One region of the Streptomyces sp. NPDC005728 genome, then DNA from elsewhere that is predicted to be linked to it. Evidence: riboswitches for the same ligand, from Rfam matches in the RefSeq annotation. Region 1 holds a riboswitch; each other region holds the start of a gene.
The links. Region 1 has a riboswitch for S-adenosylmethionine ahead of thrC (threonine synthase). Riboswitches for the same ligand answer to the same signal wherever they lie in the genome.

Region 1 (10,200 bases):
GGCCCTTGCACAGATCCACACTTCGCGGACCCGGGTCAGACCTCACCCCCCATTGGTCGGGGGCGTGCGCCGGAACGCGTCGACCGCGGCTGAATGTATCTGTCCAACTGCCGTCTGCAACAGGTCAATCGGACGAGAATTCTGGACGAGCCCGGTCCGGAATCTGCCGAGAATTCGTGCGAATTCAGGGCAAGTCGGGCTACACAAAAGGCGCAAAAGCCGCATACAACCCGTGCACTTTGGCTACTTCTTATCGGGCGTACGACATGATTCCGAGGTCTACGACCCGCAGACCCGGAACGCGTTCCCCAACTGTACCGCGCTCAATCACACAGAATTGCCCCCTCCGCTTCTCTCACGGAGGGGGCAATCTGTTGAACAATCGGTAACCTGGGTTACCGAAGGTAATGATCGGTCATTCTGTCAGCCGCCGGCGACGGCCGGAATGATGGAGACACCGGCACCTTCCGGGGTCGCGGTCTCCAGGCCCTGCTCGAAGCGGACGTCGTCGTCGTTGACGTACACATTGACGAAGCGGCGCAGCTTGCCCTGGTCGTCCAGCACCCGGGCGGCGATCCCGGTGTGGTTCTTCTCCAGGTCCTCGATGACCTCGGCGAGGGTCGCGCCGTCGGCGGCGACCTCGGCCTGTCCGCCGGTGTAGGTGCGCAGGATGGTGGGGATGCGAACGGTCACGCTCATGCGAGGCCAGCCTCTCGGAAGGAGTCCAGGGTCGGGCGGATGGTGGCGGTGAGGCCGGTGCCGGCCACCGCGTCCAGCGTCTTGAGGCCGTCGCCGGTGTTGAGGACGACCGTGGTGAGCGACGGGTCCAGGACACCGTTCTCGATGAGCTTCTTCGCCACGCCGACAGTCACTCCGCCGGCGGTCTCCGCGAAGATGCCCTCGGTCCGGGCCAGCAGCTTGATCGCGTCCACGACCTGCTCGTCGGTCACGTCCTCCACCGCACCGCCGGTACGCCGGGCGATGTCGAGGACGTACGGGCCGTCGGCCGGGTTGCCGATGGCGAGGGACTTGGCGATGGTGTTCGGCTTCTGCGGGCGGACCACGTCGTGGCCGGCCTTGAAGGCCGTCGACACCGGCGAGCAGCCCTCGGCCTGCGCGCCGAAGATCTTGTAGGGCCGGTCCTCGACGAGCCCGAGCTTGATCAGCTCCTGCAGCCCCTTGTCGATCTTCGTCAGCTGGGAGCCGGAGGCGATCGGGACCACGATCTGGTCCGGCAGCCGCCAGCCGAGCTGCTCGCAGATCTCGTACGCCAGGGTCTTGGAGCCCTCCGCGTAGTACGGCCGCAGGTTGACGTTGACGAAGCCCCAGCCCTCGCCGGCCGGGTCACCGATCAGCTCGGAGCAGAAACGGTTCACGTCGTCGTAGTTGCCCTGGATGCCGACCAGTTCCCCGCCGTACACCGCGGCCATGACGACCTTGCCCTGCTCCAGGTCGTGCGGGATGAACACGCAGGAGCGGAAGCCGGCGCGGGCCGCGGCGGCGCCGACGGCGCCGGCCAGGTTGCCGGTCGAGGAGCAGGAGAGCGTGGTGAAGCCGAAGGCGCGCGCGGCCTCCAGTGCCTGGGCCACCACCCGGTCCTTGAAGGAGTGCGTCGGGTTGCCGGAGTCGTCCTTCACGTACAGCCCGCCGGTGACGCCCAGCTCGCGCGCCAGGTTGTCGGCCTTGACGAGCTGGGTCCAGCCCGGGTTGATGTTGGGCTTGCCGGCCACGTCGGCGGGGACGGGCAGCAGCGGCGCGTAACGCCAGATGTTCGCGGGACCGGCCTCGATGCGCTTACGCAGCTCTTCGGCGTCGTAGGCGGAGAAGTCGTACGCGATCTCCAGCGGGCCGAAACACTCCTCGCAGGCGAACACGGGCCCGAGGGGAACCCGGTGGCCGCACTCGCGACAGCTCAGGGCTGCGGCGGGACCGAGGTCGACGGCGGGATTGCTGGTGCTTGCAACTGTCTGCACAGCCATGGAGGCGAGGCCCTTTCTCCTCATCTTCCTCACGACGCATCTCGCCGTGAGACGGATTTGGCACCTTCCCTAGCCGGGAGCCTCGCCACGTCAACGTGACAAGACCGGCTGGAGGGTTGCCGGGGCTTCAACGGGCCGTATCCCTCTGCCCCTCTGGATGAGCGGTATTCGGTTGTCAACGCGTCTTGACCCCTCGACATGCGATGGTCATCGGCGTTGTTCAAGACTGTAACCGAAGGCCAGGACAGTTGAGATAGTCGTCCGAACCGCGAGATGGATCACACGGTCACCCCCTGTGATCACGACAGTGAGGAGCCGCAGACCGTGCTGGAAGAAGTCGAACACTGGCTGACCACCCGCTCCTGGTCCGCGACCGACCGTCCGCTCCACCGGATACTCGCCGCCAAGCAGCGCACGGGTCAGTCCGTCTCCGTCGTCCTGCCCGCGCTGAACGAGGAGGAGACCGTCGGCGACATCGTCGCGGTCATCCGCCACGACCTCATGCAGCAGGTCCCACTGGTCGACGAGATCGTCGTCGTCGACTCCGGGTCCACCGACCGCACCTCTATGGTCGCCGCCGCCGCGGGCGCGCGGGTCGTCCACCGCGACGACATCCTCCCGCGCATCCCGGCCGTCCCCGGCAAGGGCGAGGTGCTGTGGCGCTCCCTGCTGGTGACCAGCGGCGACATCATCTGTTTCATCGACGCCGACCTGAAGGACTTCTCCTCCGACTTCGTCTCCGGGATCGTCGGCCCGCTGCTCACCGAACCGGGCGTCGACCTGGTCAAGGCGATGTACGACCGTCCGCTCGCCGGCTATGAGGAGGTGTACGCCGAAGGAGCTCCGCAGAAGGGCGGTGGCGGGCGACGGGTGGGACAGGGCGGCCGGGTCACGGAACTCGTGGCCCGCCCGCTGCTGAACCTGCACTGGCCGCAGCTGGCCGGATTCGTGCAGCCGCTGGGCGGCGAGTACGCGGCCCGCCGCTCGCTGCTGGAACAGCTGCCGTTCCCGGTGGGCTACGGCGTGGAGCTGGGCATGCTGGTCGACGCCCTGCACCTCGTCGGCCTGGACGCCCTCGCCCAGGTCGACGTCGGGGTGCGCAAGCACCGCCACCAGGACGGGCAGGCCCTCGGCCGCATGGCCGCGGCGATCTACCGCACGGCCCAGCTGAGGCTCGCCCGCGGCCACCTCGTCCGGCCCTCCCTCACCCAGTTCGAGCGCGGTGAGGACGGGTTCGAGCCGCGCACCTATTCGGTGGACACCGAGGAGCGGCCGCCGATGGCGGAGATCGCGGAGTACGCGGCGCGCCGGGTGGCGTGAGGGGCGCACGAAAACGGCTGTATACAGCCCCCTTCCGGGGCGGACCGTACGTTTGAGCGTTTCGGGGCCGGGCTAGGTTGAGGCGTATGGCTTCCACCCACGGTGCTGAGGTGCTGGTCGCGTCCAATCGCGGCCCGGTTTCGTACGAGGTCCTCGAGAACGGCTCGCTGCACGCCCGACGGGGCGGCGGCGGGCTGGTCTCGGGTCTGTCGGCCATCGGGCCGGACACGGACGCGGTGTGGGTGTGCGCCGCGCTGGGCGACGGCGACCGGGAGGCGGTACGGCGCGCGGGCGGCGGCCTGCTGCCGGCCGAGGAGACCGGCGGGCAGCGGGTGCGGATGCTCGGCATCGACGCGACCGTGTTCTCCGACGCGTACAACGGCATCGCCAACTCGGTGCTGTGGTTCGTCCACCACATGCTGTACCAGACGCCGCTGGAGCCGATCTTCGACGCGGAGTTCCGGCGGCAGTGGGCGTCGTACGAGGCGTACAACCGCGCCTTCGCCGAGGCGCTGGCGGAAGAGGCGGCGGACGGCGCCGCGGTACTCATCCAGGACTACCACCTGGCCCTCGCCCCCCGGATGCTCCGGCAGCTCCGCCCCGACCTGCGCATCGGCCATTTCTCGCACACCCCGTGGGCCCCGCCGGACTACTTCCGCCTGCTGCCCGACGACATCGCGGCCGAGCTGCTGAGCGGCATCCTGGGTGCGGACCGGGCCGCGTTCCTGACCCGGCGGTGGGCGGACGCGTTCACCGACTGCTGTCACACGGTGCTGGGTCCCGGCATCCCGTCCGGAACCCGGATCGGGGTGCACGGGCTGGGGGCGGACGCGGACTTCCTGCGGGAGCGGGCGCACCGGGCGGACGTGACCGAGCGGATGGCCGTGCTGCGGGAGGAGATCGGCGAGGGGCGCCGGACGATCGTCCGGGTGGACCGCACCGAACTGTCCAAGAACATCGTGCGCGGCCTGCTGGCGTACCGGCAGCTGCTGGAGGACCACCCCGAGTGGCGCGAACGGGTGGTCCATGTGGCCTTCGCCTATCCGTCCCGGCAGGACCTGGCCGTCTACCGCGACTACACGGCGGAGGTGCAGCGGGTCGCGGAGACGATCAACTCCGTGTACGGGACCGCGGGTTGGACCCCCGTCGTGCTGCACGTCAAGGACGACTTCGCGCGCTCCCTGGCCGCGTACCGGCTCGCGGACGTCGCCCTGGTCAACCCGATCCGGGACGGCATGAACCTGGTCGCCAAGGAGGTACCGGTCGTCTCCGACGAGGGGTGCGCGCTGGTGCTGTCCCGGGAGGCCGGGGCGTACGAGGAGCTGGGCGAGGACGCGATCGTGGTGAACCCGTACGACATCGGGGGGACGGCGAGGGCGTTGCACGAGGCGCTGAGCCTGCCGGGAGGTGAGCGGGCGGAACGGTCGAAGAGGCTGGCCGCGGCCGCCACGGCGCTGCCGCCCGTTCAGTGGTTCCTGGATCAGCTGCACGCGCTCGACGGCTAGGGCGTGTGTTCCGCCAGAGCTCGCAGGAGCGCCACGACCCCTCCCGGGCCGTCCACCACGACGTCTGCGCGTTCTGCCAGTTCCGTGACCTCGCTGCTGCCGCTGCAGACCAGCAGGCCGGGGGTGCCGTCGGAGCGGAGTTCGTCCACGGCCGCGAAGGCGGGGAGGTCGCCGAGGTCGTCGCCGGCGTAGAGGACGGACTCGGCGCCGGTGGCGCGGACGTGGTCGAGGAAGGCGACCCCCTTGTCCGTGCCCGGCGGGCGTAGTTCTAGGACCAACCGGCCGGGCTCGACGATCAGGCCGTGCCGGGCGGCGAGGTCGGCGAGGGGTTCGCGCAGGGCCTCGAAGGCGGCCTGGGGGTCGTCGGCGCGGCGGGTGTGGACGGCGACGGCGCGCCCTTTCTCCTCGATCCAGGTGCCGTGCCAGGCGCCGACCCGGTCCAGGAGGCCCGGCAGCTCGGCGCGGACCGCGGCCACGCCGGGGTGGGGCGGGGGCGCGGTGACGGTGCCGGTCACGGCGTCCCAGCGCTCGGCGCCGTAGTGGCCGAGGACGACCAGGTGTTCCAGGCCGGGCACGCCCGCGAAGCCGCCGTACCGCACCGCGACCCCGGCGGGCCTGCCGGTGATCACGGCGACGGAGGCCACCTTGGGGGCGAGCGCGGCGATGGCGGCCACGGCGTCGGGGTGGGCGCGGGCCTGCTCGGGGTCTTCGACGATCGGGGCGAGCGTGCCGTCGAAGTCCAGCCCGATCACTGCTGAGCCGGGCTTCGCGAGCAGCGCCTGCAGTCCGTCCCGGCCGGCCTTGGTCGCCGGAGTCGGCAGAAGGTCCATACAGCGACAGTATCCAGCGCGGGCTCCGGTCACTCCTGGGGCTCAGCGCTCGGATCGGCGTGCCTCGCGGACGCGGCGCAGGCGGTTCACCGTCACCGGATCCAGCGCGAGCGCCCGCTCGTCGTCCAGCAGGGCGTTGAGGAGCTGGTAGTGGCGCACCGGTGCCAGGCCCAGTTCCTCGCGTATCGCCCGTTCCTTCGCGCCGGGGCCGGGAAAGCCCCGGCGCTCCAGCGCGAGGATGGCCTTCTCACGGCTGCCCAGTTCCATGGGGGCAACCGTAACGCCGGCCACGGACAGCCGGCTCAGTTCACGTCGCTGCTGTCCGCCGCCGTCGCCGTCGACTGGAGGCGGGTCAGTATGCCGATGGGGCTGCCGCCGGGGGCGACCGCCTGGCCTATGTCCTTCTTCACGGCCGCGCTGACCGCCGCCCAGGAGGTCTTGCCGACGGGATACAGCTCGGAGGTCGGCAGCTGGTCGAGGAAGGGGTGCAGGTCCTTGTCCGCGGCCGCGCCCGACTGGGTCATGGTGTCCGACGCGGAGCCGGTGACCGGCAGCAGCCCGTACTCGCGGGAGAAGGCGAGGACGTTCTTCTCGTTGTAGACGAAGTCGAGGAAGTCACCGATCTGCCGGGCGTGCCCGTTCTGCCGGAAGCCCATCATCCAGTCGGCGACGCCCATCGAGGCCTTGGCCTTGCCGGCCCGGCCCGGCATCGGGACCATGCCGAACTTCACGCCCTTCTTGGCGGCCTGCTGGATCAGCGTGGGATGCCCGTTGAGCATGCCGACCTGGCCGTCGGCGAAGGAGGCGAAGGCGGCCGCGCGGTTGAGCCTGCCGGGTGCCACGGGTCCGGTCAGTCCCTTGCCGACCAGCTCGTCCTTGAGCCAGGTGAGGGTCTGGATGTTCTGCGCCGAGTCGATCGTGTAGGTGCCGAGGGCGTCGGTGTAGCCGGTGCCGTTGCCGCCGCTCAGCAGCCACTGCATGGTCTCGGCCTGGGCCTCCTCGGAGCCGAGCGGCAGCGCGTAGGGGTACTTCACGCCCTTGGCCTTGAGCGCCTTCGCGTCGGCGGCCAGCTCGCTCCAGGTGGTCGGCGGGGTGATGCCGGCCTGGGTGAAGAGGGTCTTGTTGTAGAAGAGCACCCGGGTGGAGGCGGCGAACGGGATGCCGTACTGCACGTGCTTCCACTCGCCCGCGTCGGAGAGCTGGGAGAGGAAGTCGGCCTGGGTGCGGATGGAGAGCAGGTCGGAGGCCTGGTACAGCTTGCCCGCGGCCGCGTAGTCGGCGTAGGCGCCGATCTGGGCCAGGTCGGGGGCGTGTCCGGCGTCGACCATCTCCTTGACCTTGCGGTCGACGTCGTTCCAGGAGTAGACGCTGACCTCGACCTTCACGCCGGAGTGCTGGGACTCGTACGCGTCGGCCAGCTTGTCCCAGTACTTCTGCGAGCTGTTCGCCTTGGAATCGCCGTAGTCGGCGGCGACGAGTCTGAGGGTCACGTCGGAGGACCCCGTGCTCCCGCAGCCGCCGAGGACCGCCGTCATGCCCAGTGCGGACACCACCGCGATCGTTCCTGCCGTACGCCGAAGCACCGTCAAAGCCCCAACCCTGCTGTCTGACCGTTCAATATGTGGACACATAAGGTCTACACCACGTGAGTGGACTAGACCTCTTGTGGGTCCGGGGGTCACACTGTCCCCCGTGAGACATGTCATCGCCCTGGACGTGGGCGGTACCGGGATGAAGGCGGCCCTCGTCGGCGACGACGGCGCGCTGCTGCACCGCGCCCGCCGGGCGACCGGTCGCGAGCGCGGGCCCGAGGCGGTGGTCGAGGGCATCCTCGGCTTCGCCGCCGAGCTGCGCGCGTACGGCGTGGAGCGCTACGGCGAGCCCGCCGCCGCGGCCGGCCTCGCGGTCCCCGGCATCGTCGACGAGGAGCACGGCGTCGCCGTCTACGCGGCCAACCTCGGCTGGCGGGACGTACCCCTGCGCGAGCTGCTCGCGAAGCGGCTCGGCGTGCCCGTGGCGCTCGGCCACGACGTGCGCACCGGCGGGCTCGCCGAGGGCCGGATCGGCGCGGGCAAGGGCGCCGACCGGTTCCTGTTCGTGCCGCTGGGCACCGGCATCGCCGGGGCCATCGGCGTGGACGGGCGGGTGGAGGCGGGCGCGCACGGCTTCGCCGGCGAGATCGGCCATGTCGTCGTACGGCCCGGCGGGACCCCGTGCCCCTGCGGGCAGCGCGGCTGCCTGGAGCGGTACGCCTCCGCGTCCGCCGTCAGCGAGGCGTGGGCGGCGGTCTGCGGGGACCCGGACGCGGACGCGGCCGACTGCGCGAAGGCCGTCGCGTCCGGTGACCCGAACGCCGTCCGGGTCTGGCAGGAGGCGGTGGACGCGCTCGCCGACGGGCTGGTCACCGCGCTCACCCTGCTGGACCCGCGCACGCTGATCATCGGTGGCGGCCTGGCCGAGGCGGGGGAAGTGTTGTTCCAGCCACTGCGGGACGCCGTCCGGCAGCGGGTCACCTTCCAGAAACTGCCGTCCATCGTCCCCGCCGCCCTCGGCGACACCGCCGGCTGCCTGGGCGCGGGACTTCTCGCCCGGGATCTCCTCGACTCCACGGACCCTACGGAGGTAACCGCCTGATGGCTCCCAGCTTGGTTCTCGCAGGTGCTCGGGTGGTGCTGCCCGGCGGGGTGGCGGACGACGGGCGTGTGGTCGTGGAGGGCACGAAGATCACGACGGCCGCGGCGGCCGGCGCCGAGGGCACGGCGGCCACGGGCGCAGCTCCCGCGGCCGCCGAGGTCCTCGACGTCCGCAACCACTGGCTGGTCCCCGGCTTCGTGGACATCCACAACCACGGCGGCGGCGGAGCCTCCTTCTCCGGTACGGCCGAGGACGTCCTGACCGCCCTGCGCACCCATCGCCTGCACGGCACGACCACGCTGGTCGCCTCCACGGTCACCGACGAGATGGACCTGCTGGTGCAGCAGGCCGGACTGCTGAGCGAACTGGCCGAACAGGGCGACATCGCCGGCATCCACTTCGAGGGGCCGTTCATCTCCCCGTGCCGCAAGGGCGCCCACTCCGAGGAGCTGCTGCGCGACCCGGAGCCGGCCGAGGTGCGCAAGCTGATCGACGCGGCGCGCGGCCGGGCGAAGATGGTCACCCTCGCCACCGAGCTGCCGGGTGGCATCGACTCCGTACGGCTGCTGGCGGAGCACGGCGTGATCGCCGCCATCGGCCACACGGACGCCACCTACGAGCAGACGGTCGAGGCCATCGACGCGGGCGCCACCGTCGCCACCCACCTCTTCAACGCCATGCCCACCCTCGGCCACCGCTCCCCCGGCCCGATCGCCGCCCTGCTGGAGGACGAGCGGGTGACGGTCGAGCTGATCAACGACGGCACCCACCTCCACCCCGCCGCACTGGAGCTGGCGTTCCACCACGCGGGCGCCTCCCGGGTCGCGTTCATCACCGACGCGATGGACGCGGCCGGCATCGGCGACGGCCGCTACATGCTCGGCCCGCTGGAGGTCGAGGTCAGCGAGGGCGTGGCCCGTCTGGTGCACGGCGGCTCGATCGCGGGCTCCACGCTCACCCTGGACCGCGCCTTCAAGCGGGCGGTGACCGTCGACCGCCTGCCCGTCCAGGACGCGGTGGCGGCCCTCTGCGCCAACCCGGCCCGCCTGCTGGGCCTCTTCGACCGCATCGGCTCCCTGGAGCCCGGCAAGGACGCGGACCTGGTCCTGCTGGACGCGAACTTCGACCTCAAGGGCGTGATGCGCCGGGGTGAATGGGTGGTCACGCCCCAACTGCCCTGATCCGTGCCCTGCTTCGCCGGACGGCGGCCGATCCTCGCACTGGGCCGGCCGCCGTCTCTTTGGCATGATCGTGCCCCCGGAAACCGATGGCGCACGGACTTCGAGGGAGGTCGGCCCGGGTGATCCTCACGGTCACACTGAACACCGCTCTCGACATCACCTATCGCGTACGGTCCCTGCGGCCGCACGCTTCGCACCGCGTCTCGGACGTCATCGAACGGCCGGGCGGCAAGGGCGTGAACGTGGCCCGGGTGCTCGCGGCCCTCGGCCACGAGGTGACGGTCACCGGGTTCGCCGGCGGTGCCACGGGCCGCGCGGTGCGCGACCGGCTCGCCGGGACACCCGGGGTGACGGACGCCCTGGTCCCGGTCACCGGGGCGACCCGGCGCACGATCGCCGTCGTCGACGAACTCTCCGGCGACACGACCCAGTTGAACGAACCGGGCCCCCACATCTCCCCCACCGAGTGGGGCGCCTTCCTGGACCGCTACGAGGAACTCCTGCCCTCCGCCTCGGCGGTGGCCCTGTCCGGCAGCCTGCCGCCGGGGGTGCCGGTGGGCGCCTACGCGGGCCTGATCCGCACGGCACGCACCCTCGGCGTCCCCGTCCTCCTGGACACCAGCGGAGAACCCCTGCGCCGCGGGGTGGCCGCCCGCCCCGACATCATCAAGCCCAACTCCGACGAACTGGCCGAACTCACCGGCTCCCACGAGCCGTTGCGTGCCACCCAGGACGCCCGCCGCCGAGGCGC
Region 2 (10,200 bases), on a different contig from region 1:
CGGGGTCGTGGCCGTAGTGCTCCCAGCGCTCCCGATAGTGGCGGACCAGTTCGGCGTACGGCTCGATCGGGTTGGTGACGTTGGCCGAGAACAGCGGGTCGCCGTAGCGGGCGGCGAGGTCCACGCTCTCCTTGCTGGTCGCGCTGCCGTGCCAGACCCGGACGGGCTGCTGGTACGGCCGCGGCCACACCTCGGCGTCCGTCAGCGGCGGACGGAAGCGGGTGTCGGCGGTGACCCTGTCCTGCCGCCAGATCCGCCGGAACACCTCGTAGCTCTCGGCGTTGCGGTCCCACTGGTCCTCGGGCGTGACGTGGAACAGCTCACGCTGGGCGGCGCCATTGCCCTTGCCGATGATCAGGTCCAGCCGCCCGCCCGAGAGATGGTCCAGCGTCGCGTAGTCCTCGTAGGCGCGGACCGGGTCGAGCAGGCTCAGCGTGGTGACGGCGGTGAAGAGCCGGATGCGCCGGGTGAGCGCGGCGATGTGGCTGAGCAGCACCGTGGGCGAGGAGGAGATGAACGGCCGCTCGTGCCGCTCCCCCACGCCGAATCCGTCGAAGCCCAGTTCCTCCGCCAGTAACGCGTTGTCGAGGACCCCGCGGAAACGGTCGTGCGTCGGCTTCTGTATGCCGGTGACCGGGTCCGGTCGGTGCACGATCAGGGTGATGGCGAGGAACTTCACGAGGCGGCCCGCTCGGCCGGGGAGCCGGCGTCGGGATGGGCGAGGCCCAGGTGGTCGCGCAGGGTGGTGCCCTCGTACTCGGTGCGGAAGACGCCCTGTTGCTGGAGCAGCGGGACGACCTTGTCGGCGAAGCCGTCGAGGCCGCCGGGGGTGATGTGCGGGACGAGGATGAACCCGTCGGAGGCGTCGGCCTGCACGAACTCGTTGATGGTCCGGGCGACGGTGGCCGGGGAGCCGACGAAGGTCTGCCGGTTGCCGGTGTTGATGACCAGGTCGCGGATGGACCAGCCGTTGGCGGCGGCCAGCTCCCGCCACTCGCGGGCGATGGCGATCGGGTCGCGGTACATCCGCACCTGGGCGCGCCCGCGGGAGATGTGCTCCTCGCCGACCAGCGGGTCGACGTCGGGCAGCGGGCCCTCCGGGTCGTACGCCGACAGGTCGCGGTTCCAGACGAACTCCAGGTGCTTGAGGGCGGTGGCCCCGCTGACCTGCTGCCGGCGCACCTCGCGGGCGAGTTCGGCGGCCTCCTCGTCGGTGTCGCCGAGGACGAAGGTCGCGGCGGGCAGGATGAGCAGCTGGTCGGGCCGGCGGCCGTACTGGGCGAGGCGTGCCTTGACGTCCGTGTAGAAGGCCTGGCCCTCCTTCAGGGTGGAGTACCGGCTGAAGATCGCGTCCGCGCTCGACGCGGCGAACTCGCGGCCCTCCTCGGAGTCGCCGGCCTGGAAGATCACCGGACGGCCCTGCGGGGAGCGCGGGACGTTGAAGCGGCCGTGGATGTCGAAGTGCTGCCCCTGGTGCACGAAGGCGCCGGCCTTGGCGTCGCCGAGGAAGGTGCCGGTGGCCTGGTCGGCGAGGATCTCGTCGCCGCGCCAGGAGTCGAACAGTTCGTGCGCCGTGGCGAGGAACTCCTTGGCCCGGGAGTAGCGCTCCTCCTGCGGCAGGAAGCCACCGCGGCGGAAGTTCTCGCCGGTGAAGGCGTCCCAGGAGGTGACCACGTTCCAGGCGGAGCGGCCGCCGGAGAGGTGGTCGAGGCTGGCGAACTGGCGGGCCACCTCGTAGGGCTCGTTGAAGGTGGAGTTGATGGTGCCGGTCAGGCCCAGCCGGTCGGTGACCGCGGCCAGCGCAGCCAGCACGGTGAAGGTGTCGGGGCGGCCGACGACGTCCAGGTCGTATATTTTCCCGCCCTGTTCGCGCAGCCGCAGCCCCTCGGCGAGGAACAGGAAGTCGAACTTGGCGCGTTCGGCGGTGCGGGCGAAGTGCGCGAAGGAGCTGAACTCGATGTGGCTGCCGGCGGCCGGGTCGCTCCACACGGTGGTGTTGTTGACGCCGGGGAAGTGGGCGGCCAGGTGGATCTGCTTCAGCGGCTTGCTCATGATCGTGCGTTCCTCCAGCTCAGGCGTCGGCTGTGGCGTAGCGGTTGGCGGGGCGGGCGAGACCGAGCAGGCCGCGCAGGGTGCCGGACTCGTAGGCGTGCCGGAACAGGCCCCGGCGCTGCAGTTCGGGCACGAGTTGCCGGGTGATCCGGGGCAGATCGTGGCCGAGTACGGCGGGTCGCAGCCGGAAACCGGTGAGGCCGCTCTCCCTGAACTCCTCCAGCAGGTCGGCGAGTTGCGCGGGCGTGCCGGCGAAGATCCGGGCGTCGCTGGTGTACGGCTCCCCCGCGAGGGCGTCGAGGCGTTCGCGGCGGGCCGCGGCCTCGGCCGGGTCGTCGTCGAGGAGGACGACGAGGTCGCCGAAGACGTGCAGGGTCTGGTCGGCGCGGCCGGCCGCGGCCTGTTCGGCGCGTATCTCGGCGACGATCGCGCGGGCCTGATCGGTGTCGTGCGGGGTGACGTAGCCGATGTCGGCCTGGCGGGCGACGAGCCGGTAGGGCACGGTGTCGTGGGCCAGTGCGGTGACTACCGGCTGTCCCTGGGGCGGACGGGGCGTGATCGAGGGGCCCTTGACGTTGAAGTGGCGGCCCTCGAAGTCGATGTAGTGCAGCTTGTCCCGGTCGACGAAGCGGCCCGTGGCCGCGTCCCGGATCTCCGCATCGTCCTCCCAGCTGTCCCAGAGCCGGCGTACAGCCTCCACGTGGTCGGCCGCCTCGACGAACAGCTCGGTGACCAGCTCCTGGGCTGAGGGGCTGTCGTAGGCGTCGATCAGGGGGATCGTGCGGCGGCCGAAGTGGGCGGCCTCGTTCGGCCGGGCGGTGATCTGCACGCGCAGTCCGGCACGGCCGGCGCTCACGTAGTCGAGGGTGGCGATCGCCTTGGAGATGTGGAACGGCTCGGTGTGGGTGGCCACCACCGTCGGCACCACTCCTATGTGCCGGGTCAGCGGGGCGACGCGGGAGGCGATGAGCACGGCGTCCAGGCGGCCGCGGACCTGGTCGGTACGGTCGTCCGGTTCGAGGAAGCGGGAGGACTGCGGGCCGAGGCCGTCCTCGATGGTCACGAAGTCGAGCAGGCCGCGCTCGGCCTCGGCGACCAGGTCGGCCCAGTAGCCGGCGGTGAGCAGGTCCCGGGGCCGGGCCACCGGCTCGCGCCAGGAGGCCGGGTGCCAGCCGGTGCCGTCCAGGGCGACGGCAAGGTGCAGGGAAGGGGAGGGAGTTGACGACACGTGGGTGCCTTCCTGGATGTCCGTACTGGATGTGCGTACGAGAACACCGGCTCGCGACGACGGGGTTTCGGCGACGGGCGAGCGCGGCAGGGGGAAACCCGGGCCCTGCTACGACAGGAAGCCTCGAGTCCGGGGAGAAGTCAGCGGCGACAGAGTGCGCCGGCCACGCGCTGGAGGTCTATGTGCGGACGGGAGTGCAGGCGGACGGAGCGGTACGGCTGCGGGACGCGCAGCGGGAGTACACGGGTCACGGCCCACACCTCCGTCCGTCGGGCGCGGCGGGCCGGGTCGGCGTCCGCCTGGCGGATCTCGTCATGAGTCAGAACGCCCGGGTGGCGCCGGATGTTCCCGGACCGCGGAGCTGTGTGACCGGGCTGCAAAGCTGTGTTCCCGGGCTGCAAAGCTGTGTTCCGGGGCTGCGGAGCCGCAGGATGCGCGAGCGTCGGCGCGGGGTGAAGCCGATCGACTCGTAGAGCCGGATCGCCGGCGTGTTGTCCGCCGCGGCGTGCAGGAACGGGGTGTCCCCGCGCTCCCTGATGCGCGCGGCGACCGCGCGGACCAGCCGGGTGGCGAGCCCCCTGCCGCGGTGTTCCGGGTCGGTGCACACGGCGCTGATCTCCGTCCAGCCGGGCGGCCGCAGCCTCTCCCCGGCCAGCGCGATCAGCCGGCCCTCGTGCCGGATGCCGAGGTAGGTGCCCATCTCGACGGTCCGCTTCAGGAACGGGCCGGGCCTGGTACGGGCGACCAGGTCGAGGATCTCCGGCACGTCGGCGGGTCCTAGCCGTACCGCCTCCGGGGCGGGCTCGGCCCGCAGCGCCGTGCCGACGAGCTGGATACCCTCCCCACCGCCGATGACCTCCCACCCGTCGGGCACCTGGTCAACGGGCTTGATCCGTACTGTCGTCCCCGGCCCGACGAGTGCGTGCAGGTCGGCCCAGGCGGCCGGGTCGGCCGGGTCGGCGAGGGCCGCGTAGGCGTAGACGCCGGGCCGGTAGCGGGCCGCGCGCCCGAACCGCTCGGCCAGGTGCGCGTGGGGGCCGTCGAGGGCGGCCCAGACGGCGTTGTCCAGGACGGAGGCAGCGGGCAGGGACAGGGCTCCGCCTCCGTGGAGGTCGGTCCGGCGGGTCACGGAGGCGGGGTCCTCTCTTCACTCACCTTGCATGGCTCACTGCCGGTGTGACGACTGATCAGGAGTCGGTCAGCGGCAGCCCGGGCGGGTTGACCTCGGACTTGGCGACGGCCTCGTTGGAGAGGTTCCAGGCGGCCAGCCACTTCGCGTACTGCCCGTTCTTGATCAGGTAGTTGATGGCGTCGGCGAGCGGCTTGGCGAGACCGCTGTCCTTCTTCGCGGTGGCGGCGATCAGGCCCTGCAGGCTCGAGCCGGCGCCTGAGTACGTGCCGGCGTTGCGGGTGGCGTTGGGCGTCTTCGCCGTCTGGGTGATGTGGTAGGCGATGGTCGGGTTGGGGCCGAAGTGGGCGTCGATCTTGCCGCTGTTGAGCGCCAGGTAGGTGCCGTTGCTGTCCGGGAAGTGCTTGATGGTGAGCTTCTTGCCCGCGCTCTGCAGCTTCTTCTGCCACTCCAGGAGGATGCGCTCCTGGTTGGTGCCCGAGCCGACCTCGACGGTCTTGCCGGCGAGGTTCTCGTAGGTGCCGTCGAAGTTCCACTTGCTGGACTTCGCCACCTCGAAGGCGAGGTTGTCCTGCCGGTACGAGGCGAACTCGTAGTTCTTCTTGCGCTCCTCGGTGTCGGTGACGTTCGAGAAGGCCACGTTCACCTTGCCGCCGTCGAGCCCGACGAAGAGGTTCTCCCAGGTGAAGTTCTTGATCTCCGGCTTCAGGCCGAGGACGGCGGCGACGAGGCGGCCGAAGTCGGGCTCGGATCCGGTGATGGACTTCTGGTCGCTGCCCACGTAGACCAGGGGCGCGGACCCGGACGGCAGGGCGCCGATGCCGATGACCAGCTTGCCGCTCTTCTTCACGGAGTCGGGCAGTTCGGCGCTGATCGCCTTCACCTCGGACACCTTGAGGGCGGTCTCCTCGGCCGCGCCGTTGGACAGCTGCCCGACGCTCACGCTCCCGGAGGCGGCATCGTCGGTCCTGGTGGCGGCGTCGCTGTCACCACCGCAGGCGGCGAGCCCGGTGGCGAGGGTGGCGACGGCGGTCGCCGCGGTGATGCCGCGTATCAGGCTGCGTCGGGGAAAGTGGGTAGACATGGCCGTTCCTTGTCGCTGAGAGGGTGATGAGAGCGGTGGCGTGGGGGGAGGTCGTGGGGAGCGGTGGGTCACAGGACCTTGCTGAGGAAGTCCCTGGTCCGCTCGTGCCGAGGCTTGTCGAGGACCTCGGAGGGCGGGCCCTGTTCGACGATCCTTCCGCCGTCGATGAAGACGACCCGGTCGGCGATCTCGCGGGCGAAGCCGATCTCGTGGGTGACGATGACGAGGGTGGTGCCGGTGGACGCCAGGTCCTTGATGACGGCGAGGACCTCACCGACGAGTTCGGGGTCGAGGGCGGAGGTGGGTTCGTCGAAGAGGATGACGCCGGGGCGCAGAGCGAGGGCGCGGGCGATGGCGACGCGCTGCTGCTGGCCGCCGGACAGCTGCCGCGGGTAGGCGTCCGACTTGTCGGCGAGGCCGACCCGGCCGAGGAGTGCGCGGGCGAGTTCCTGCGCCTCGGGCTTGCCGAGCTTGCCGATGGCGGCCGGGGCGGCGGCCACGTTGTCCAGGACCGTCAGGTGCGGGAACAGGTTGAAGTTCTGGAAGACGAACCCGATCCGGCTGCGCTGGGCCAGGATGGCGCGCTCGCTCAGCTCCTTCAGCCTCCCCCTGCCCTCGGCCGGGGGGACTTCCGCCTCCCTTCGGTCGCCCTGCCGCTTCACGCCGATCAGTTCGCCGTTGACGCTGACGTAGCCGATCTCCGGCTTCTCCAGGTGGTTGATGACCCGCAGCAGCGTGGACTTACCGGAGCCGGACGGGCCCAGGACGACGGTCACCTCGCCCGGACGCACGGTCAGGTCGATGCCGTTCAGCACCCGGTGGGTGCCGTACCACTTGTGCACGTCGTGCACCTCGACGGTGGCGGCCTCGACGTCCGCCGACGGCTCGAGTGTCTTCGCGGTCATACGGCGGCCTCCCTGCGGATGCGGGCTCGCAGGTCGGTGAGACCTGTACGGAGCTGCTGCAACGGCGTCGGCGGCAGGTTGCGGCTTGCGCCCCGGGCGTAGTACCGCTCGACGTAGAACTGGATGACGGAGACGACGCTCGTCAGGATCAGGTACCAGACGGTGACGACCAGCAGCAGCGGCACGATGTCGCCGGGGTAGGTGGCGCCCATGGTCTGCGCGGTGCCGAACAGGTCGAGGAGCGAGACGTAGAAGACCAGCGACGTGCTCTTGACCAGGCCGATCAGCTGGTTGACGTAGTTCGGGGTGATCGAGCGCAGCGCCTGCGGGAAGACGATCTTCGTGAACTGGTAGCTCTTCGGCAGGCCGAGGGCGGCCGCCGCCTCGTGCTGGCCCTGGTCGACGGAGAGGATGCCGCCCCGGACGACCTCGGCCGCGTAGGCCGCCTCGTTGAGGCTGAGGCCGATGACGGCGATGACCATGTCGGTGGCGAGTTTCGACTCGTCGAAGGAGAAGAAGGCCGGCCCGAAGGGGACGCCGACGCTCAACGTCTTGTACAGGGCACTGAAGTTGTAGAGGAAGAGCAGCACCACGATCAGCGGGACGGAGCGCAGCGCCCACACGTAGGTCCAGCTGACCGCACGCAGGACCGGGGACCTCGAGAGCCGGGCCAGCGCGAGGAGGACGCCGCCGAGCAGGCCCAGCACCGCGCTGTACGCGGTCACTTCGAGGGTGATGAACAGGCCGTCGAGGATCGTCGGCCGCAGGAACCAGTACCCGAAGCGGTCCCACTGGTAGAAGGGGTTGGTCGTCAGGCCGTGGACGAACTGGGCCACGAGGACCAGGACGACGGCGGTGGCGATCCAGCGTCCGGGTCGCCTGAGCGGCAGAACTCGCTGCGCAGCGAGGGTTTTTGACGGGGCGTCGGCGGGCGGTGCCTCGGCGAGGGACACTGCGGTGCCTGGGGGTTCACTCATGGTGGGCTCCGGCGGAGTCGGACACCCCAGGGCCACGGCAGCCGTGCGCTACGGCGGCATGCTCAGCGCACGGGTGTGCGGGGGCACCGGGGGCGGGGAGGGCAACGGCACACCGCGCGGGCGGTGTTCGTCAGGGAGTGCGGGGCTGCGGGGAGGTGTCAGCCCCGACAGCGGGCGCGGCCCGGTGCGGTACACAGTGCGCTGTTCACGCGGAGCAGATCGACGGCGCGGTTGGCGACCAGCAGGTTCGCGGACGAGCGTACGCAGCCCTGAGGGCGGCGGGCGGCCGTCCTGGGAGCTGCGTACATGGCGTCACCTGTCACTGTTCCGGCCCCGCGGGGCCCTCGCGCTTACCGAAAACGTCGTCCGGTCCGGTCGTCACCTGGGGCACCCCACCGTGAGGGGAGGGTTGCCGGTCAGCGAGCCAGGGCTTGGCGCTGACGCTCATGACCGTTCTGATCGGTAAGTAAGTCAGCCGGCCGTTCGATTGTCAACGAGTGTCCGAGGGTTGGACCTTGCTCGGCCCGCTCTCACCTGCGCGAAGTGTCCGTGGCGTCCGCGGCGTGGCTCGTCCAGTCCAGGATCTGGACCGCGGCTCCGGCGGCCTCCAGGCCCTGGCAGCGGCCGTGGTGGCGTCGGGCGATGCCGTCGAGGTCGAGGTGGGCACCGAAGGCGGGGTGGGCGGCCAGCCGGCGGGCGTGGGCCCACAGCGACGGGTGGCCGGCGATGCGGTGCACGGCGGAGGCGTCGAGGTGGCAGCGGTGCACGGTGTCCAGCTGCACCAGGGTCACCCACAACTCGATGTCGGCGGCGGTGAGCCTGTCGTCGAGGAGGTACCGCTCGCCCTGCAGGTACCGCTCCAGCCTGCCCAGCGTGTCCAGCAGCACGTCGAGGGCCGCCGTCCGCTCGGCGGGGTCGGCGCCGGCCCGTCCGGCGCGCTGCGCGGCCTCCTCGATGCCCTCGGCACAGAGTCGTTCGACGGCCTCGATCTGACTCTCCGTCCCGCACGGATACAGGGAGGCACGGCCGTCCTTCGGGAAGCGGTCCAGGTCCCGCAGGATGTCGGGGGCATGGGTGCTGACGATGCGTCCGGACCAGTCGTCGCTGAGCACCGGCGCGAGGGCCGGCCCGGTGTAGTGGTGCGCGCTCGCCTCGTACAGCGGACGCAGGGCCGAGTGGCCGTCACCGGGACCGTCCGGGAGGGCGGGCAGGAAGGTGACCGGACAGCTGCCGTCGAGGCCCAGGAGGCTGTACCCGACGGCGAGGCGCAGCCCGTCGGGACAGGCCGTGGACAGATGCAGCCGGTAGCGGTGCGGCACGGCGTAGTGGCCGCTGCGCGCGTCCCGGCCGATCCGGCCCCGGAAGGCGGGCGCGGTGCGGTGGGCGGACGGGACGGCGGCGAGCGGAGTGGTGGACATGCGTCTCCCCTGGTGCGGGCGCGCACGGACGTACGCGCGGCAGATGGGTCGTCGGTCGGTGGGTGCGGGACGTGCTCGGCTCGGCGCAAGGGCGGCCCGGCCGGGCCCGGAAGGCCGGACTCAGCCCCGAGGGCTGATCGCGCTGCAGACGCGGAGCAGGTCGATGTGAAGGCGTGAGGTGAGCAGAGGTGCACGCAGCGGCGTACGGCCCGCTCGGCCGACGACCGTCCTGAGGCGCACCATGTTTCCCTACCCGTTCACTAGGATTCCCTCCCTGGAGTGTCGATCCGGCGTCGTGCGACGTCAAGAGGGTGTCCACGCCTGGGACTCCGGGCGGGCGACAGACGGGCGACGAGCGGGTTCGGGGGTCTCCTCAAAATCAGCGATATGTGACATAGTACTGCCGTGGCGAAGCTACTGACCTGCGATGTCGTGGTCGTCGGAGCCGGCATGGCGGGCGCGGCCTGTGCCCTGTACGCCGCCCGCGCCGGCCTCGACGTGAGGGTGGTGGACCGTGGCCCGGTGGCCGGCGGCACCACCGGCGCCGGCGAGGGCAACCTGCTGGTCTCCGACAAGGAGCCGGGCCCCGAGCTGGAACTCGCCCTGCTGTCGGCCCGCCTGTGGGCGGAGCTGGCCGAGGACCTGGGGCCGTCGGTCGAGTACGAGTCCAAGGGCGGTGTGGTGGTCGCGTCGACCTCCCGTGCACTGGACGCACTGACGGAGTTCGTCGCCGGCCAGCGCACCGCCGGCGTCACGGCCGAACCCGTCGGCCCGGACGAACTCGGCGAGCTGGAACCGCACTTGGCCCCCGGCATGGCGGGCGGTGTCCGCTATCCGCAGGACGCGCAGGTCATGCCCGCGCTGGCCGCCGCCCATCTGGTCCGCGTCTCCGGCGCCCGTCTGCACACGGGCCGGGCCGTGACCGGGGTGCTGCGCACGCCCCACGGCGCGGTGCTCGGCGTCCGCACCGGCCAGGGGGACATCCACGCGCCGGCGGTGGTGAACGCGGCCGGCACCTGGGGCGGTGACCTCGCCGCACTGGCGGGCGTACGCCTCCCGGTCCTCCCCCGGCGCGGCTTCGTCCTGGTCACCGAGCCGTTGCCGTGCATGGTCCGGCACAAGGTGTACGCCGCGGACTACGTGGCCGACGTGGCGAGCGACTCGGCCGCGCTCAGAACCTCGCCGGTGGTCGAGGGCACGGCCGCCGGGCCGGTCCTGATCGGGGCGACCCGTGAACGGGTCGGCTTCGACCGCTCGTTGTCGCTGCCGGCGGTCCGGGCGCTGGCGGCCGGGGCGATCGGGCTGTTCCCCTTCCTGGAGCGGGTGCGCGCGCTGCGGACGTACGCGGGTTTCCGGCCGTATCTGCCGGACCACCTCCCGGCGATCGGCCCCGATCCCCGGGTGCCC
Region 3 (10,200 bases), on a different contig from region 1:
ATCTTCTTCAGGCCCTCGACCTGCTGGCTGCTCAACTGGTCGAGCGTGGAGGCCTTGTCGAGGAAGTCGTCCGGGTTGGAGGACAGGAAGAGCTGGACCGAGGCGTCTATGCCGCCGGAGCGGTACTGGGCGGTGGCCAGCGAACCCAGGCCGTCACGGAGCTTGTTGAGCTCCTGCTGACCGCGGGCGACGTTGTCCTGGATGGTGGAGATTTCCTTCTGCAGCTTCTGCTGCTTCTCCTTGGCCCCGTTGTACTTCTCGGTGGCCTGCTCCGCCTGCTCGTAGAGCTTGTCGACCTTCGCCTTGACCTCGTCCTTGCCGAGCTTCTCGCTCGGCGCGGCGTTGGCGGCGTTCGCGCTCAGCGCGACGGCAGCGGCGGCTGCGGTGGTCAGCACGGTCACACGCGTGCGGCTCGGCTGCTTGGGTCGACGATGGGACGCCACTGAGGACGAACTCCTTCTTGTGAGTGATCACCCGTTCGGAGGTTCGAGCCCAGACCCTAGTGACCCACTTGTGATCAGTTCAAATCCTCGCGGCAAAAAAACCTGTGACGCAATGCATTCTTTGCACATAACTCACGTGCAGTGAGGTGCGATTGACCCTACGTTGCGCGAGAGTCGTTCCAATTCGGGCATTGCGTATGTGTATTGGACCTTCAGGACAGCCGCTTCAGAAGTACCGCAGACGCGACAGGTCGGGCACCGGCCCGGGCGACCCCGTCGGCCACCTCTCGGTCGGTCGAGGCGACGATGACCGGGCGGCCCGGCGGCTCCGCGCGCACCAGCTGGCGGATCAGCTCGTCCGCCGTGACCCCCGGCTTGGAGAACAGCACCCGCACACCGCGCGGCGGCGCGAGCAGCACCGGCGCGGCCAGTTCGGCCCCGTCGAAGACACACGTCACCTCGGCGCCGGTCTGCGCGGCCAGCGCCGAGAGCTGGCCCAGTAGCCTGAGCCGCTGCTTCTCCAGCGGCATCTGCGGATAGCCGGTCTTGGTGACGTTGTAGCCGTCGACCACCAGATGCGCCTGCGGCAGCGCGAGCAACTGGTCGAGAATGGCCGGATCGTTCTCGGACAGGGCCCGGGTCGCGATGTCCTTCGGGGTCATTCGTCCCGGTTCGACCGCGTCCACGGTCTCTGCCGGGCGCACGGAGACCGGCGGCAGGGCGAGTTCGCGCCGCAGCCCTTGGGTGGCGTCCAGCAGCGTGTCGAGCAGCAGCCGTACCCGCATGTCCTCGACGCTGCGCCCCTCGCGGGCCGCCCGGCGGGTGGCCTCCAGAGCGGCCTCGGCCTCGCCCAGACGCGCCTTGACCCGCCGCGACTCGCTCTCCGCGGCCGACACCTGCGCCTGCGTCTCGGCGCGCACGGCCTCGATCTCGCCGTGGACCTTGCGCAGCGCGGCCTCCCCGCGCTTGACGTCGCTGAGCGCGGCACGGAGCTTACGGTGAAGCGATTCCGCTTCCTTCTTCGCCGACTCCAGCTCGGTGCGCAGCCGTTCGGTCTCGGTCCGGGTCTGCTCCCGGGCCTGGGCCAGCGCCTCACGCAGCCGCTCCAGTTCGGCCCGGCTCTCCTCGTCGGCCCGCTCGGCATCCGCGCGCTGGGCCTCCTCGCCGGCCGCGGCGACCAGCTTCACCCAGCCCGCCGGACGCAGTACATAGGCCGCGGCCGCCACGTCGAGCGGGTCCGCGGCCGGGGGCGGCGAGCCGGAGTCGAGGGCGCCGGAGAGTTCCGGCTGCGCCTCTCTGAACTTCTCCCCGATCCGCTGCCGGAAGAGCGCGTCGGTCTCCACGGCGGCCGCCATCGCGTTCCCGGCGAACTTGGCCCGGCGGTTCGGGGCGAACCGGGCGTACTGCCTCAGCTGGGCGGGCAGTTCCGCGACGGTCAGGCCGCCGAAGCCGTCCGAGACGATCTGCACCACCCGCCGGCGCACACCGTCGGGCAGCGGACGGTCAAGCACCTCGGCGGTGCCGTCGCCCGGCCCCCCGCCTGCGGTCTCCACCATCCGTCACACCCCAATACCTGTACGGGGCCCGCTCCGCTCAGGAGCCGGCACCCGGCCTGTCCACGAGTTCCACCTGGTCCACCGCGTTGCACCAGCGGCAGCGGACCGACTCGATGGTCTCACTGACCACCTCGCGCTCCTCGACCGTCGGCTCACCGGCGAGGTCGAGGTGGACGTACTCGACGACCTTCGACGAGCGGGAGACGTCGAAGCGGGTGAGGTTGCCGCAGAGGGTGCAGCGCCATCGTGTCGTGGCGGTCGGCAGGGGAACCGTCATCGTGACTGTTCGCTTCCTTCTCGGTCGGTCCGCGCCGCTGCTCGACGCGTGTGGCTCGTAACCCTACGGCCTGGCGGGTACTCGCCGCCCGCCCGTCCGCAGGGCCTGTCCGGCGGATCCTGCCGGAGACGCGGGGTACGGCACGCGCTCCCCCGGAGGGGGTACCCCCAGCCGCGTCGCCGTCACTCGCCGACTCCCGCACGCTCGGCTGCGCTCGCACGGGGGGACCCCCATCGCGTCGCCGCCCTCCTCCGCCTTGCAGATGCACGCACCCTACCCCGCTCACCTGCACCGATAAGGCGCCGTCGATTCCCTCCGACCCGATCCGCCGGACAGGCCGTGGCGGCGAGGCGGTCTGTCAGGTTGCGTCCCCTTACGTCATGCTCTGTAGTCATGATCACCACCTGGAGCACCGCGGCCGCCCGAACACTCAGGGCGGTCAGAGGCACCTCCGCACCGATGACGTACACCCTCATCGCCCTGTGCTCCGTGATCTTCGTTCTGGGCCCGGCCTCCGGGCTCACTCCGGCATACGGCTCCGTGGACACGCTGCCGGCAGCGCAGCGCGCGTACTTCCGGCACTGGGGAGTGGTTCCGGCGGACCTGTTCGACGCGCCCGCCCGGGAGGTCCTGGCCCCGGCCACCGCCCTGTTCGTGCACGGCAGCTGGGTGCATCTGCTCGGCAACATGCTCTTCCTCTTCGTCTTCGGGCTGATGACCGAGGAACGGATGGGCAGGGTGGAGTTCACCCTGTTCTACGTCGGCTGCGGCTACCTGGCCCTGCTGGGCTACGCGGCCGCCAACGCCACGTCCGAGCAGTCGCTGGTGGGCGCCTCCGGGGCGATCTCGGCGGTGCTCGGAGCATTCCTCTTCCTGTTTCCCCGTGCCCGCGTGACCAGTCTCCTCCCGTTCCTGTTCTTCCTGCCGATGCGCTTCCCGGCCTGGGTCGTGCTGCCCTTCTGGGCAGCCCTCCAGTGGCTCGCGGCGGGCCGTGCCGGCGAGGGCCCCGGGGTGGCCTACCTCGCCCACCTGGTCGGCTTCGGCCTCGGCTTCGGCTACGCGTGGGTGCGCTACGGACGTGGGACTAGAGTGAAGTCCGCACCGGCTCCGGCACCCGAGGGAGAGAACCCGTCGTGATCACCGCGATCGTCCTGATCAAGACCAGCGTGGACCGGATCCCCGAGATCGCCGAGCAGATCGCTTCACTGGAGAGCGTCAGCGAGGTCTTCTCGGTCACCGGCACCTACGACCTGATCGCCATGGTCCGGGTGAGCCGGCACGAGGACCTCGCCGACGTCATCCCCGGCCGGATCAGCAAGATCCCCGGCGTGGAGGCGACCGACACGCACGTCGCGTTCCGCACGTACTCCCAGCACGACCTGGAGGCGGCGTTCGCGATCGGTCTCGACTCGTGAACGCCGCCTCCTAGGCACTCTCCGGTCAGACAGCGGGGACGCAGCGCCCTTCCTCTGTGCGGTACGTCCACTTCGCGCCCTCGGTCACCAGTTCCCGCACGGCCTTCACGAAGCGCTCCACGTGCTCGTCCGGGGTCCCTGCGCCGAAGCTGACCCGGATGGCGTTCAGGGACTTCTCACCGGGCGCGGCCTCGGGGGCGCCGCACTCGCCCTGGGTCTGGGGGTCGGAGCCCAGCAGGGTGCGCACCAGCGGGTGGGCGCAGAACAGGCCGTCGCGGACGCCGATGCCGTACTCGGCGGAGAGGGCGGCGGCGAAGTGGGAGCTGTTCCAGCCGTCCACGACGAAGGAGATGACGCCGACACGCGGCGCGTCGTCACCGAAGAGGGAGAGGATCCGGACCTCGGGCACCTCGGCCAGGCCCTCGCGGACCTTGGAGATCAGGTGCTGCTCGCGGGCCACGAGGGTGTCGAAACCGGCCTCCGTCAGCGCCTTGCAGGCGGAGGCGATGGAGTAGGCGCCGATGACGTTCGGGGAGCCGGCCTCGTGGCGGGCGGCCGTCTCGTGCCACTCGACGGCCACTCCCCCGTCCTCGCGCCGGCTGACCCTGCGGCTGGCGCCGCCGCCCGCGAGGTACGGCTCGGCCGCGACCAGCCAGTCGGCGCGGCCGGCCAGGACGCCGGAGCCGAAGGGGGCGTAGAGCTTGTGGCCGGAGAAGGCGACCCAGTCGACGTCCAGGTCCTGGACCGACACCGGGTGGTGCGGCGCCAGTTGGGCGGCGTCCAGGACGATCCGGGCGCCGTGCGCGTGGGCCGCCGCGGCCAGCTCGCGCACCGGCCACAGCTCGCCGGTGACGTTCGAGGCGCCGGTGACGCAGACCAGGGCCGGGCCGTACGGGTCGCGGCCGGCGAGGGCCCGCTCCAGGGTCTCGACGGCCTGCCGCGGGGTGCGCGGCGCGTCGAGGCAGGTGACCCGGGCGTCCTGCCAGGGCAGCAGGGAGGCGTGGTGCTCGGTCTCGAAGACGAAGACCTGGCAGTCGGCGGGGAGCGCGCGGGCGAGCAGGTTCAGGGAGTCCGTGGTCGACCGGGTGAAGACCACCTGGTCGGCCGCACGGCAGTCGAGGAACTCGGCGACGGTCCTGCGGGCGTTCTCGAACAGGTCGGTGGAGAGCTGGGAGAGGTAGCCGGCGCCGCGGTGGACGCTGCCGTAGTACGGCGCGTAGGCCGCCACGTCGTCCCAGACGCGCTGGAGGGCGGGGGCGCTGGCCGCGTAGTCGAGCGCGGCGTAGGTGACCTCACCGCCGGTGACGAGCGGGACGGTGACATCCCGGCCCAGAACGGGCAGCGCCCCCGAAATGTCACGGCAAACGGTCTGGTCGGCGGCAGCGGTGGAGACGGACATGGTGAACTCCCGTGAGAGGCAAGGCGGAACCACCGTGCGAGCAGGCGTGGCTCAAGCACGGAGGAAGGTGAAAAGGGGGATGCGGAGGCGGGGCTCTACGCCCTATCGCATTCGCTTGCTCACGGAAGGCTCCCTCGACGACCAGGACCCCTGGTGTGCGAGGGGTCCGCGCTTGCCGTAGACCTCGCTGCCCACGGCCTGGTCTTCACCCGGGGCACCCCGCCACGGACGGAGGGTTGCCGGACAGCCGGCCGGGGCCTGTTGACTGTCACTCATGACCTGGTACGACATCCTGCCACACGATCTTCGCCGCGCAAGGCGCAGTCCGGATCCTGGACTGCGCCCTGCGTCACACGGCGTGAGTGTCAGGTGTTGCTGGCCGTCACCCAGCGCTCCAGGGTCCGCTTGGCCGCGCCCGAGTCGATCGACTCCGCGGCCTTGGCCATGCCGGCCCGGAGCTGCTCGGCCAGCGGGGCCTCGGTCGGGTCGAGGGCCACCAGGGCGGCCGCAGAGTTCAGCAGCACCGCATCCCGGACGGGCCCCTTCTCCCCGTCCAGCACGCGCCGCGCCACCTCCGCGTTGTACGAGGCGTCGGCGCCGCGCAGGGCCTCCACGGGTACGAGGTCGATGCCGACGTCCCGCGGGTCGAAGCGCTCCTCGGCGACCTTGCCGTCCCGGACCACCCACACTCGGGAGGTGGAGGTGGTCGTCAGCTCGTCCAGGCCGTCGTCGCCGCGGAAGACCAGGGCGGAGTTGCCGCGCTCGGCGAGGACCCCGGCCACGATCGGCGCCATGCGCGGGTCGGCGACCCCGACGGCCTGGGCCCGCACCTTGGCCGGATTGGTCAGCGGACCGAGGACATTGAAGGTCGTACGGATCCCCAACTGGCCGCGCGCCGCGGCGACATGACGCAGCGACGGGTGGAACTTCACCGCGAAGCAGATGGTGATGCCCGCCTCGTCGGCGACCTCGGCGACCCGCTGCGGGGTCAGGTTCAGATTGATGCCGAGCTTCTCCAGGACGTCGGAGGACCCGGAGGCGGAGGACGCGGCGCGATTGCCGTGCTTGACGACCTTCGCTCCCGTGCCGGCGACCACGATGGACGACATCGTGGAGATGTTCACCGTCTTGGCGCCGTCGCCGCCGGTGCCGACGATGTCGACGGCAGGTCCCGGCACCTCGATCACGTTCGCGTGCTCGTACATGGTCCGCACGAGGCCGGTGATCTCCTCCACCGTCTCGCCCTTGGAGCGCAGCGCCACCATGAACCCGGCGATCTGCGCGTCGGTCGCCTCCCCGCTCATGATCAGGTCCATCGCCCAGGCCGTGTCGTCGGCGGACAGGTCCCGGCCCTCCAGCAGCCCGTTCAGCAGGGCGGGCCAGGAACGGCCCGCCGCGGTGTCGCCTCCAGCGGGGGTCACAGCGTTCATAGCCGCTCCTGGGTGTCGTAGAAGAACAGTGTGGTCCCACCCTATCCAGCCCGGGACACGGCGAAGGGCCCCGTCCGTAAGCCGGACGGGGCCCTTCGACCGTGGCGTGGCGACGCGGGGATCAGTGGTGGCCGTGGCCGCTCGTGATCTCCTTGTACTCGTCGACCGTGGGCTTCGGGATCTGGTTGTCGTCGCCGTAGTAGGCGTCGCTGAGCTTGACGCGCAGCTTCTCCGCCGTCTTCACCTTGCGCTCGACACCGTTCTCGTCGACCGCCGGGCCGATCTCGGCCGGCTCGTACTGGTGGTGAGCCGTGAGGGTGTGCAGCTGCTCCTGGCTGAGCGACTCGTGGACCTCGATGAACTCACCGTGCGGCAGGCGCTTGATGATGCCGGTCTCGCGACCGTGCAGCACCTTGTCGCGGTCGCGGCGCTGCAGGCCGAGGCAGATCCGCTTGGTGGCGATGAACGCGATGACCGGTCCGGCGAAGAAGGCGATCCGGACGAACCAGGTGACGTCGTTGATGGACAGGTGGAAGTGGGTGGCGATGAGGTCGTTGCCACCGCCCACCAGGCCGACCATGTACACGGTGACCCAGGCGACGCCGAACGCGGTGCGGGTCGGGGCGTTGCGCGGGCGGTCCAGGATGTGGTGCTCGCTCTTGTCGCCGGTGACCCAGGACTCGATGAACGGGTAGACCGCGATCGCCATCAGCACCAGGCCGAAGAGCACCAGCGGGATGAACACGCCCAGGACCAGCGTGTGACCCCAGAAGTTGATCTCCCAGCCCGGCATGTAGCGGACCAGACCCTCGGCGAAGCCCATGTACCAGTCGGGCTGGGCGCCGGTGGAGACCTGGTCGGGCCGGTAGGGGCCCATGGCCCAGATCGGGTTGATCTGGGTCACCGCGGCGATGGCCGCGATCACGCCGAAGACCAGGAAGAAGAAGCCTCCGGCCTTGGCCATGTACACCGGCAGCAGCGGCATGCCGACGACGTTCTTCTCGCTCTTTCCGGGGCCCGCGAACTGCGTGTGCTTGTGGTAGAAGACCAGGATCAGGTGGCCCACCACCAGGCCGAGCATGATGCCCGGCAGCAGCAGGATGTGGATCGAGTAGAACCGGGCGACGAAGTCGTGGCCGGGGAACTCGCCGCCGAAGAGGAAGAACGAGATGTACGTGCCGACGATCGGCATCGACAGGATCGCGCCCTCGGTGAAGCGGACACCGGTGCCGGAGAGCAGGTCGTCCGGGAGCGAGTAACCGGTGAAGCCGGTGAACATGCCGAGGACGAACAGCAGGAAGCCGAACAGCCAGTTGATCTCACGCGGCTTGCGGAACGCGCCGGTGAAGAACACGCGCATCATGTGCACGAACATGCCGGCGAGGAAGATCAGCGCGGCCCAGTGGTGGATCTGCCGGATGAGCAGGCCACCGCGCACGTCGAAGGAGATGTGCAGGGTCGAGCTGAACGCCTCGGACATCAGCTGTCCCTGGAGCGGGACGTAGCTGCCGTGGTACTCCACCTCGTTCATCGACGGGTGGAAGAACAGCGTCAGGTAGACACCGGTCAGGATGATGATGAGGAAGCTGTACAAGCAGACTTCGCCCAACATGAACGACCAGTGGTCGGGGAAGATCTTGCGCATGTTGGACTTGGCCAGGGAGTAGATCCCGAGCCGGCCGTCCGCCCAGTCGGCGATCCGCTCGCCGGCCGGTGCCTTCTCGCGAGAGCGAGACTCTTCGTTCGGTGTAGTGCTCATCCGCGCTCCCAGAATGCAGGACCGACGGGCTCCTCGAAGTCGCCGAGCGCCTGGAGGTAACCCTCGTCGTTCACGCCGATGCGGAGCTGCGGCAGGGCGTGACCGGCGGGGCCGAAGATCACTCGGGCGCCGTCGGAGAGGTCGAAGGTGGACTGGTGGCACGGGCACAGCACGTGGTGCGTCTGCTGCTCGTACAGGGAGATCGGGCAGCCGACGTGGGTGCAGATCTTCGAGAACGCGACGACGCCCTCGTGCGACCACTCCAGCTCGCGCTTGTCCTTGATGTTGTCCGGCTGGAGCCGGATGATCATCAGGGCGGCCTTGGCGATCTCGTTCTGGAAGCTCTCGTCGGCCTCTTCCAGGCCCTCGGGCTTGGCGAAGGTCAGCGAACCGACAGCGACGTCCTCGGGACGCAGCGGCTGGTTCGTGTTCATGTTGACGAGCAGCTTGCCCTTGGCCCACAGGGTGTGGCGGAGCGAGGTTCCGGGCAGCGGGCCGAGGTCACGCAGCAGGACGACGCCGGAGAGCGGCACCAGGGTGAGCGCGCCGAACATCGTGTTGCGGATCAGCTTGCGCCGGCCGAGCGCCGACTCCTTGGCGCCCTGCTTGAAGTCCGCGTGGACCTTCGCACGGACCTCGGGAGAGGCCGCGATGGCGTGACGCTCGTCGGCGACCTCGACGTCGGACATCAGGGTGCGGGCCCAGTGGACCGCGCCCGCGCCGATGCAGAACAGCGCCGTGCCGAGCGTCAGACCGAGCGCAAAGTTCAGCGCGCTGATGTGCCCGAGCGGGAAGACGAAGATCGACTTGTCGCTCGGGACGGCCACGTACGCGGCGATGAAGCCGACGGTGGCCAGCATCGACACCGTGAACAGCAGGGCGACGACGCGCTCGGACCGCTTGGCGGCCCGCTCGTCGATGTCCTGGATCCGGTGCTCGTGAGGCGGCAGCCCCGGGTCCGCGAACGGGTTCTCCTCGTCCGCGACGCTCACGGCGCCGTGCGCGTGCTCCTGCTCAGCAGGCAGGTTCTCTTCTGGAATGTCTTGGCTACTCATGACTTCTTGGCCTTTGCGGTCCGAGCGGCGACCCAGACGGCTACCGCGATCAGGGCACCGAGACCGAAGATCCATGCGAACAGACCCTCACTGACCGGCCCGAGGCCGCCCAGTTCCATGCCGCCCGGCTGCTCCGTCTCGCTGCTGTTGATCGCGTGCATGTACGCGATGATGTCCTTCTTGTTCTTCTCCGACAGCGTGGTGTCGGGGAAGGACGGCATGTTCTGCGGGCCCGTCTGCATCGCCTCGTACATGTGCTTCGGGTCGACGCCGGTCAGGTCGGGCGCGAACTTGCCCTTGGTGAGGGCACCACCCTTGCCGGTGAAGTTGTGGCACTGCGCGCAGTTGGTGCGGAACAGGTCGCCACCCTTGGCGATGTCCGCCCCGTCCGGGCCGTACTGCTCCTTCGTCGGCACCTCGGGACCGGCGCCCAGCGACGCGATGTACGCGGCGAGCTGGTCGATCTGGGCCTGGGTGTAGATGTTCTTCTTCTTGACGACCTGCGGGCCCTGCGAGGTCGCGGCCGGCATACGGCCGGTGCCGACCTGGAAGTCCACGGCCGCGGCGCCCACGCCGATCAGGCTCGGGCCGTCGGAGGAGCCCTGGCCACCGGTGCCGTGGCAGCTGGCGCAGCCGACCTCGTAGAGCTTCTTGCCCTCCTTGATGGTCAGGGACTGGGAGGTTTCATCGGCCTGCGCCTTGTCCGCGGGCGCGAACACGGCGTAGAGCCCCCCAGTAGCCGCCAGCGCGAGGAGTAGGACGACGACCGCCGCCAGCGGATGGCGTCGTCGTGCGGAGAGCTTTTTCACGGATTACCCCGGTGTCAGGATCTTCTGCGTCGATGCTTCTGGATGTGCGGGAGCGAT

Region 2: another riboswitch for S-adenosylmethionine. It lies ahead of ABZ471_RS17445 (amino acid ABC transporter permease); the one in region 1 lies ahead of thrC (threonine synthase).
Region 3: another riboswitch for S-adenosylmethionine. It lies ahead of ABZ471_RS34270 (aminotransferase class V-fold PLP-dependent enzyme); the one in region 1 lies ahead of thrC (threonine synthase).

What each region holds. Positions count from the first base shown of each region.
Region 1 is NZ_JBEXYL010000003.1:27,847-38,046, reverse strand. It holds gene ABZ471_RS03340 (MoaD/ThiS family protein) at 424-699, opposite strand; gene thrC (threonine synthase) at 696-1,979, opposite strand; SAM riboswitch class I at 1,997-2,143, opposite strand; gene ABZ471_RS03330 (glucosyl-3-phosphoglycerate synthase) at 2,304-3,299, shown strand; gene ABZ471_RS03325 (trehalose-6-phosphate synthase) at 3,386-4,804, shown strand; gene otsB (trehalose-phosphatase) at 4,801-5,634, opposite strand; gene ABZ471_RS03315 (DUF3263 domain-containing protein) at 5,677-5,901, opposite strand; gene ABZ471_RS03310 (extracellular solute-binding protein) at 5,937-7,187, opposite strand; gene ABZ471_RS03305 (ROK family protein) at 7,327-8,268, shown strand; gene nagA (N-acetylglucosamine-6-phosphate deacetylase) at 8,268-9,449, shown strand; gene ABZ471_RS03295 (1-phosphofructokinase family hexose kinase) at 9,569-10,200, shown strand, end outside.
Region 2 is NZ_JBEXYL010000022.1:76,713-86,912, reverse strand. It holds gene ABZ471_RS17480 (LLM class flavin-dependent oxidoreductase) at 1-679, opposite strand, end outside; gene ABZ471_RS17475 (NtaA/DmoA family FMN-dependent monooxygenase) at 676-2,052, opposite strand; gene ABZ471_RS17470 (LLM class flavin-dependent oxidoreductase) at 2,072-3,280, opposite strand; gene ABZ471_RS17465 (putative leader peptide) at 3,421-3,531, opposite strand; gene ABZ471_RS17460 (GNAT family N-acetyltransferase) at 3,600-4,409, opposite strand; gene ABZ471_RS17455 (transporter substrate-binding domain-containing protein) at 4,468-5,493, opposite strand; gene ABZ471_RS17450 (amino acid ABC transporter ATP-binding protein) at 5,562-6,398, opposite strand; gene ABZ471_RS17445 (amino acid ABC transporter permease) at 6,395-7,375, opposite strand; SAM riboswitch class IV at 7,717-7,827, opposite strand; gene ABZ471_RS17440 (glutathione S-transferase C-terminal domain-containing protein) at 7,906-8,793, opposite strand; gene ABZ471_RS17435 (putative leader peptide) at 8,914-9,036, opposite strand; gene ABZ471_RS17430 (FAD-binding oxidoreductase) at 9,199-10,200, shown strand, end outside.
Region 3 is NZ_JBEXYL010000070.1:3,897-14,096, reverse strand. It holds gene ABZ471_RS34295 (NlpC/P60 family protein) at 1-443, opposite strand, end outside; gene ABZ471_RS34290 (NYN domain-containing protein) at 656-1,999, opposite strand; gene ABZ471_RS34285 (hypothetical protein) at 2,037-2,276, opposite strand; gene ABZ471_RS34280 (rhomboid family intramembrane serine protease) at 2,670-3,413, shown strand; gene ABZ471_RS34275 (Lrp/AsnC ligand binding domain-containing protein) at 3,410-3,691, shown strand; gene ABZ471_RS34270 (aminotransferase class V-fold PLP-dependent enzyme) at 3,717-5,090, opposite strand; SAM riboswitch class IV at 5,254-5,370, opposite strand; gene trpD (anthranilate phosphoribosyltransferase) at 5,456-6,520, opposite strand; gene ABZ471_RS34260 (cytochrome bc complex cytochrome b subunit) at 6,642-8,279, opposite strand; gene ABZ471_RS34255 (Rieske 2Fe-2S domain-containing protein) at 8,276-9,334, opposite strand; gene ABZ471_RS34250 (c-type cytochrome) at 9,331-10,143, opposite strand.